DNA from 4 places in the Faecalimicrobium sp. JNUCC 81 genome. Region 1 is predicted to be linked to each of the others. Evidence: riboswitches for the same ligand, from Rfam matches in the RefSeq annotation. Region 1 holds a riboswitch; each other region holds the start of a gene.

What was found. Region 1 has a riboswitch for cyclic di-GMP ahead of JNUCC81_RS05780 (SpaA isopeptide-forming pilin-related protein). Riboswitches for the same ligand answer to the same signal wherever they lie in the genome.
Region 2: it holds a riboswitch for cyclic di-GMP, as region 1 does, so the genes downstream of both, JNUCC81_RS02980 (cell wall-binding repeat-containing protein) here and JNUCC81_RS05780 (SpaA isopeptide-forming pilin-related protein) in region 1, are expected to answer to the same signal.
Region 3: it holds a riboswitch for cyclic di-GMP, as region 1 does, so the genes downstream of both, flgB (flagellar basal body rod protein FlgB) here and JNUCC81_RS05780 (SpaA isopeptide-forming pilin-related protein) in region 1, are expected to answer to the same signal.
Region 4: it holds a riboswitch for cyclic di-GMP, as region 1 does, so the genes downstream of both, JNUCC81_RS18040 (EAL domain-containing protein) here and JNUCC81_RS05780 (SpaA isopeptide-forming pilin-related protein) in region 1, are expected to answer to the same signal.

The regions. Positions count from the first base shown of each region.
Region 1 is NZ_CM132203.1:1,145,121-1,147,330, forward strand. It holds gene JNUCC81_RS05770 (hypothetical protein) at 1-20, shown strand, start outside; gene JNUCC81_RS05775 (VOC family protein) at 296-673, opposite strand; cyclic di-GMP riboswitch class II at 954-1,037, shown strand; cyclic di-GMP riboswitch class II at 1,054-1,137, shown strand; gene JNUCC81_RS05780 (SpaA isopeptide-forming pilin-related protein) at 1,191-2,210, shown strand, end outside.
Region 2 is NZ_CM132203.1:599,402-601,611, reverse strand. It holds gene JNUCC81_RS02980 (cell wall-binding repeat-containing protein) at 1-844, opposite strand, end outside; cyclic di-GMP riboswitch class II at 915-998, opposite strand; gene JNUCC81_RS02975 (cell wall-binding repeat-containing protein) at 1,390-2,210, opposite strand, start outside.
Region 3 is NZ_CM132203.1:2,766,132-2,768,341, reverse strand. It holds gene flgL (flagellar hook-associated protein FlgL) at 1-93, shown strand, start outside; cyclic di-GMP riboswitch class I at 292-375, shown strand; gene flgB (flagellar basal body rod protein FlgB) at 865-1,191, shown strand; gene flgC (flagellar basal body rod protein FlgC) at 1,196-1,600, shown strand; gene fliE (flagellar hook-basal body complex protein FliE) at 1,621-1,923, shown strand; gene fliF (flagellar basal-body MS-ring/collar protein FliF) at 1,946-2,210, shown strand, end outside.
Region 4 is NZ_CM132203.1:3,690,259-3,692,468, reverse strand. It holds gene JNUCC81_RS18045 (TatD family hydrolase) at 11-784, shown strand; cyclic di-GMP riboswitch class II at 907-990, shown strand; gene JNUCC81_RS18040 (EAL domain-containing protein) at 1,037-1,825, shown strand; gene JNUCC81_RS18035 (metallophosphoesterase family protein) at 2,077-2,210, shown strand, end outside.

The sequences.
Region 1 (2,210 bases):
TATCTAAAAATAATTCTTAAATCAAAAGTAATATTTTACCCATAAAATATTATTTATTAAGTTTAAGATAATTACTTCATCGTGTTATATAAAGGAGATGATTATATGAGTGAATGTAAAAAGAATAGTAATAAGTTAGTTATCAAAGGACCAGAAACAGATATAAAAAAATTTATTAAAGAACTTCTTATAGCAATACTTACATGTCTTTAGTATATATTACACCAAAACTACACTAAAAACCTAAAAAATACAATTAGAAAAGCTCTAATCATTTAATGATTAGAGCTTTTTATTATTTATCTTCTCTTAATAAGTACTCATTGTTATCTTGGTCTTTGAATGAGAACATTTTACCATAAGGCATAATCATAAGTTCTCCAACTTCAACTCCATTTTCTTTCATTTCATTGTATGATTTTTCTATATTAGTAGTACTTAGTAATATAGATGGATGATTAACATTTGCAGACGGGTTTTGAGTTAGCATCATTTTTTTATCATATAAAACAAATGTTGTAAATTCACTTTCACTTGGACCAACTTCTAACCAAGTCATGGGACCCATTGATTGTTCAAATTTTACTACAAAATTTAACTTTTCAGTCCAGAACTTTTTAGCATCATCTTGATTATCTACATATATTGTTATCTTGCCTATTTTATTGATCATGTTATCCTCCGAAGTTATGTATCGTTATTTAGTATTATTATTTACTTAAAATCATAATACTATAAATTAAATATTTAGTCAAACTTATGTTTGTAACTTAAAACAAACATAAGTGCTAGAAAAAGATATAATTGTTCCTAAATTATACATGATTAATTATATCTAAAATAAATATATAACTAGTTAAATAAAAAAATAAGAACTTACTATATCAATTAATATATATAAAATAGTATCAAAATCTTACTAATATAGAAATAAGCATAGACATGTGCTATTATTTATATAAAGGAACGAGGAAGTATATTCTGTATGTGGGCATCTGGAATATATGGAGTTAATGATGCAACCGACTTTAGACAATTAATGTCTAAAGTCTTTTTTTTTAAAGAAACGAGGAAGTATATTCTGTATGTGGGCATCTGGGATATATGGAGTTAGTGATGCAACCGGCTTTAAACAATTATTGTTTAAAGTCGGTTTTTTATTGCAAAAAATGAATAGAGGGAGTGTAAGTATGAAAAGTAATAAAAGGTATAGTTTTTTATTTACAACAATGTTAGTGGTAGTTAGTTTAATGATAAATCTTATGTCACCGGTCATAAATGTATTTGCCTTAGATACAAATAAAAATATTAGCCTATCAATAAGTAGCAATAAAAATCCTATAAAAGAAAATGATGAAGTTAAATTTACACTAAACTATAGTATAACGGGAGAATTAGGAAAATTAAAAGAAGGAGGAAATGTAATAACATTTAACCTCCCAGATGGATTTAGAGATATTAAACCATCTTATCCTAAAGATCATTTTGATAATGTCATAGTAGAAGGAACTAAAGTAGTAGCAACTTTAAGTGAAAAAGCACTTACTAATGGTATAGGGGGATATTTAAGTATTAGAGCTTTTGCACCTAAAGTTGATGAAGATAAAAAAGTTAGAGTTGAAGCTAGTTTAAATGGCGATACTACATATTTAGATGTTGATTTAGTAAATATAGATCCAGTGGTAACAGATGACCCAAAAGAAAAGCAAGAACATAATCTTGCAGTAGATAGATATTTAAATAAATATGCACAAAATGCAAGTCATTATGTTGATGGTATATTAACTGCAAATATACCTGCTCCTGCTGTTGGTAAAAGATGGGAGTTTATTGTTTCTATTAATGAGAAATACTCTAATTTAAATAACGTAGTCTTAAAAGATAAAATGCCTAATGGGTTAGAACTAGATATAAATAGTTTAAAAATAGAAGAAACACCATACATAGGAAATAAAAAAGACGTAACAAAAGAACTACTTTTAAAAACTGAGAAAACTAAAGATGGACTAGTAATAAACTTTGGAAATATAAACTCAAAATATGATATTTCATACTACGTTAATATAAATGAAGAGTTTCCAACTTATAAAAATACAGCAATATTAAATATAAACGGAAAGACTATTGAAAGTTCATCTATGCTAAAAACTAAAAAGGTAGAAGTACCTATGATTAAGAAATATGAAAATACGAAGTTTCATGATAAAAAA
Region 2 (2,210 bases), 550 kb from region 1:
GTACACCTACAGCTAATCCATCTATTAATTCTGATTCTTTAGCCATACCATCTTTAGCTACATAAGCATTCTTTAATTCTTTTTCTGTATAGAATGTTTCTATAACTTTTGCATTAGTTTCATTTCTATTTGCGCCATCTAATCTTTTAGCGTTTGGAAATTTATTACCTATTTCATTTGATACCGCACTTGTTCCCCCTATTATATAAGAAGTTTTTATATCTTCTCCTTTTATAAATTCATCAGATACTTGTGTTCCTTTACTTGGGTGAGAAAGTATTACTGGCATATCTTTATCAGCTGCAACTGGCGCAACACTTATTGCATCTACTAAACCTTTATCTCCATTTACTACAGCTATTTCAGATACATCTTTTGTACTATCTAATCTCTTTGCTATTTCTAGAGAGGTTTCATATCTAGTATTTCCCCAAATTCTATCTACTGATAATTTTTCAGCTTTTAGAGCATCTTCTACTGATTTTTTTAATACATTTGTTCCACCTATTAAATAAACTTTTTGTACACCTAATCTCTTTAACTCAGCTTTTATTCTTTCATCTAATTTATTATTTTGAGTTAAAAGCATTGGAGCATCTTTGGCTTCTGCAAAAGGTGTTGCAGTTAATGCATCTGCTAATGCACTATCATTTACAATTACTGCTTCTTTAGCGCTAGACCACCCCTTTTTACTTATTTCTATTGCTGTTTCCCATCTACCTTTTCCTACTAAAGTTTCGCTAGCTGCACCTTGTGCTGCATCCACAGTTGTTAAGTTTCCTAATCCACTTCCTGCTACTAATGTCACAGTAAGAAGTGATGCTATTTTCTTTGGTAATTTCATTATATTTCCCCCTTAGTTTTATATAAAAAGATACCAGCTTAAATAAAAAATATAGATATCTATATTTTTTATTTAAATTAGTCTATTTCACTACTAACTCCATATAACCCAAGTGACCACATACAGATTATACTTCTCAGTTCCTAAATTTTATTTTTATAATATAAAACATCTTTATTTCACTTTAAATTTATTTTATTATATTATGATTTTATATTTTAACATTTTCCTTTTCAATCTAATTTATTCTATTTTTTACGACATATCTATATAGGTTTTTATTTATTATTACAATGATAAATTCTCAATTAAATTTTCATCACTGTAACAAAGTTTAAATTCGAAAAAACTTCTAATTTTGTCGTCTTTTATTTACTTTTTTAGTTAGCTTTCTAATTTTACTATTTTTATTTAATTAATTTTATAAAATTTACGTTTTAACTTATTTTTTATTTTTATTCTATAATAATTTTAAGTCAAAAATAACTCAAGCAAATGGAATACCTATTTGCTTGAGTTAATAAATTTCACATTATATTTTTAAATCATCTTATAGATGATATTACATTTGAGTTTATATTTCCACCTACTTCTATTATGTTTTTATATCCACTTTGTTTAATAGCTTTAACCTGAGATGCAGTCAATTTATTAGTTCCTATTACTATAGGTGCATTTTTCATACCAGCTAAATTCCCTACTGATAATGCATCTATAAGCTCATCTGATTTAGTTATTATTATAGTATCTATATTTTTATGGAATTTTTCAACTACTTTTGCATTAGTTTCTTGTCTATTTGCTCCATATATCCTATTACTTTCTAAACTATTTCCAGCTATGTTTTCTAAACTACTTATAATATTTATCGTCATAACTTGCTCTCCACCTATTATATAGATATCTTTTTTTCCAAAATTAATTATCCATTTAGTAATCTCTTCATTTAACTTATTTCCATTAGTTATAACTATAGGTTGTTTATCTTTACAAGCTTTCGATAATATACTCATAGCATCGGCTTCACCTTTATATCCATTAACTAAATATAAACTCTTTATATCACTTATATTTTGTATATACTTAGCTATTTGTAGTGAAGTTTCTTCTCTATTATCTCCAGCTATTCTTACTATATTTTCTTTAGATATATTTGTAGTATTTGATATTTCATTTACCACACTTTCTTGTATAGCATTAGGTCCACCTATTATATAAATTTTAGATGGTTTTAATCTTTTTAGTTCATTTTTTGTCTCATTTGGTAATTTATCTTTACGAGTTAGTAAAGTTGAAGAATTGGTTACTGACGATAATGGTCCTGATGAAAGTCCATCAGAATAGCTACTTCCATTGACTAAAACTA
Region 3 (2,210 bases), 1.6 Mb from region 1:
TTATCTAAGTTAAACTTATTAACTCAAGCTTCTCAAGCTATGATGGCTCAAGCTAAATCTCAGCCAGAAGGTGTAATGCAATTATTAAGATAATTGTAGTTACAATTTAACAAAAATAGACATAATTCCAAATTATGTCTATTTTTGATTTAATTATAAATAAATGAAAAATATTTTTATATTCTAGTGTATATATGTACATATTTTCCCATATATATGTACATATATATGGGAAAATATGTTATAATATAAGCATAGATGTTAGAATATGTATAAAAAGAACTAAAAATAAAATTTAATAGGCAAACCTAGGGAAATCTAGGGACGCAAAACTATAGGGGCTAACGTTTTTAACTATGCCAGCCAGCTGCCGAAGAGTTAATAGACTTTTTGTTATCATTTTGATATGAAAAAATACTCTGCTGCAGAGTATTTTTTTTATATTAAAACTACTAATTATAATTGCTATAACAAATTTAAAAATAATAAATTTATACAAACACGGAGAAATAATTAGAAACTGATATATTTTGTCGGAAAAAATACAAATATGATAAAAAATATAAATATATTAGGAAAAAGTATGAAAAATATTGACAAAAAATGAAAAAATTGATAAAAATTGATAAAATTTGTAAATTTTTGTTAGAATCCATACAATTATCTCGAAAAAAGAGTTATAATATATATTAGATATGATTTAGGAAGAATAATCCAAACATAAGTATATAAAAGTGTAGTGTAAAAGTATTTTTAATTTTGTTCTAGTTTTGTGGATTGTATTACACACGAATTATAATACCATGAAATAATATAGACTACTCTTTCTGAGTAGTTTTTTTAGATTAAAAAATAGGAGGAGTTATGAGTATATACAATTTATTAAAAGTTGGTTTAGATGCAACAGACTTAAGAAATAAAGTTATTTCAAATAATGTGGCAAATATAAATACGCCAAATTATAAAAGAAAGTATGTGAGTTTTGAAGACAGTCTAAAAGGCAAAATGGATGATAAGGCTAAAATAGAGGTTAAGGCAGATGATACTTCAATAGTTAGATTAGATGGTAATAATGTTGATTTAGAAAGTGAAAAGGTAAATCAGGCAGCGACAACTCTTCAATATAATGCCCTAGTTAATATAACTAATATTAAGTTAGCAATGATCAAGAGTGTAATATCAGGGAGGTAATTAAATGAATATTTTTAGTGGGATGAGAATAAGTGCAAGTGGACTTTCAGCAGAAAGAATGAGAATTGACACTATATCATCAAATGTAGCAAATCTAAAGACGACAAGAACTGAAAATGGGGGAGCTTATAGACGAAAAGTAGCAGTATTTCAAGAAAACTTTGATGAGAAATTAGGGATGTTAGGTGTAAAAACGGTAGCAATAGAAGAAGATAAATCTCCATTAAGAAAACTATATAAACCAGATCATCCGGATGCAGATGCTCAAGGATATGTTGAATATCCAAATGTTGATATTCTTACAGAACGAGCAGATGTATTATCAGCAATTAGAAGTTATGAATCTAATGTTGAGACTTTGAATGCTCAAAAGAATATAATTTCAAAGGCATTAGAAATAGGAAGATAAATATAAATTTGGAGGAAGTTATGCAATCAATTACAAGTATAGGGGCAAATTCTAATATATTTGCAAAAGGAATAAAAAATGAAGTAGTAAACACTCAAGAAAAAAATGATTTTTCCCAAATCATAAAAGATGCTATACACAAAGTCAATGATTATCAAGTAAATGCCAATAGTTCTATAGAAGGTCTAGTGAAGGGTGAAGGATCAAGTATGCATAACGTAATGTTAACAATGCAAGAGTCACAAATTTCAATGCAACTAATGCTAGAAATTAGAAATAAACTATATGAGGCTTATCAAGAAGTAAATAGGGTGCAATTGTAGCCTATTGACAAGGAGTATGCAGATGAATTTAAAAGAAATTATACAAAAAATAAAGGATTTTATAAGCACTAAAAAACAACAGTTTCTAGAACTAAAAAAAGAGAAAAAAATAGCAATTATAGTTGCAGTGGTAGCGGGTATATTAGCAGTAGTATTTGGAACAGGTTATTTAAAAGAGAATAAGTATAAAGTACTTTTCTCAGGATTAGATTCTAATGATGCAGCATCTATAACAAAAGAGCTTGAAAGTAAAAAAGTTGATACAAAAATAAAAGGTGATAGTATAT
Region 4 (2,210 bases), 1.3 Mb from region 1:
GAGAAAAAATATGTTATTTGACTCACATGCACATTTAAATGATGAAAGATTTGATGAAGATAGAGAAGAGCTAATAAAGTCTTTAAGAGAGAAAAATGTTGATTTAGTAGTAAATCCGGGGGCAGATATAGAAACATCAATAAGCGCTATTGAACTTTCAAAGAAATATGATTTTATATATGCAGCTGTAGGAGTTCACCCACATGATGTTGGTGAACTTGATGATACTGCAATAGAAACTTTAAGAAAATTAGCTACTGAAAATGATAAAGTAGTAGCAATAGGAGAAATAGGGCTTGATTATTATTACGATAACTCTCCTAGAGAAGTACAAAAAGAGTGGTTTAAAAAGCAAATAGAGTTAGCTAATGAATTAAAATTACCTATAATAATACATGATAGAGATGCACATGGAGATACTTTTGAAATAATCAAAAATACTAAAAATCCTGAAATAGGATGTGTGCTACACTGTTATAGTGGAAATGTAGAATTAGCTAAGGAATATATAAAAATGGGTTGTTATATTTCTATACCAGGAACTGTAACTTTCAAAAATAATAAAAAAACTAGGGAGGTAGTAAGAGAAATACCTCTAGAGTATTTATTAATAGAAACAGACTCTCCCTATATGGCACCAGAGCCGCATAGGGGCAAAAGAAATGACCCATCATTAGTTCAATTTGTTGCAGATAAGATAGCACAAGAAAAAGGTATATCTTATGAAGAAGTATGTGAAGCTACAAAAGAAAATGCTAAGAAATTCTTTGGTATAAATAAATAAATTATAAAAAGCACATAAAATCTAACTAGATTTTATGTGCTTTTTTTATATATGAAACATATTTTTATAAAAAAACAGAAATGCATATAAATGAATAGACATATATACCATATAGGGTTTAATATATAGTTAGATACTTTGAAGCATATTCTGTATATGGGTACCTAGAATATGTGGAGTTATTGGTACAACCGGCTAAAAATATCTACTGATGTTTTTAGTCTTTTTTTATATAAAATAATGGGAGGGAATATGGGGCCTTTGAATATAAATAAATTTGAAGAAAAATATTGGGCAATAAGAGAAGATATCTTATCTAATGATAAGCCTGGATTTAGCATAGTATATCAGCCTAAAGTCGATATAATAAATAGAAATATAATATCATGGGAGATTTTAAGTAGATGGTATAATCCCAAGTTTGGGTTAGTACCTCCACTAGAATTTATAGAAATAATAAGAGATTTAGATAAAGAATATGAGTTTGATATACATGTATTTGAAAAAATGTGTAAGGATATAATAAAAAGTAACTGTATTTATAACACATATTCTATAAATATATCTATAAATACATTAAAGAGTCCTTCTATATATGAGGACATATTAGGAATAACAAAGAAATATTCAATTAACCCAGAACAAATAATACTTGAAATACTAGAAACAGACCCTATAAATGAATATGAAGGAATTATAGAAACAATAAATAAATTAGATGAAAAAGGTTATAAGATATCAATAGACGATTTTGGAACAGGATATTCTTCTTATTATAGATTATGTAATATTAATTTTGTTGAAATAAAAATACCTAGAGAGTTTTTACCAAAGCCTAATGATAATAAAGAAAAAAAGCTTAAAGTCTTAAGAGGAATTGTTGATATGGGAAAAAGCTTAGGATGTAAAGTAGTTATAGAAGGAATAGAAACACAAGATGATCATAATATAGCTATGAATCTTGGAATAGATTATGGTCAGGGATATCTTTACTCACGTCCAGTATCATTTAAAAAATATACAGAAATGATAATGATGTAATACATAAAAAATTTAGATAATTATTCTAATAAGAAATAGCGCTTATTTACTAAATAAGTGCTATTTTTTATGGTATAAAAGGTAAGTATATTTAAATATCTATAATTTAAAAATAATTTTAAAATTTTTCAAATAACCATTTAGGTCTAAGAAATAACCATTTACACACTATATATTGTAAAAATATATAAAAATATTATTCTTATATAATGATAAGGTATTTTTAATCAGAAAAGGAGGAACTATATTATATGGGTCAAATATGCATTATTTCTGATATTCATTCTAATATTCATTCACTAAGAAAATTCTTAAAATATATAGAAGAAAAATATGATATAGATTATATTTTAAATCTTGGTGATTTTGTTCAAGATGGGCCTAA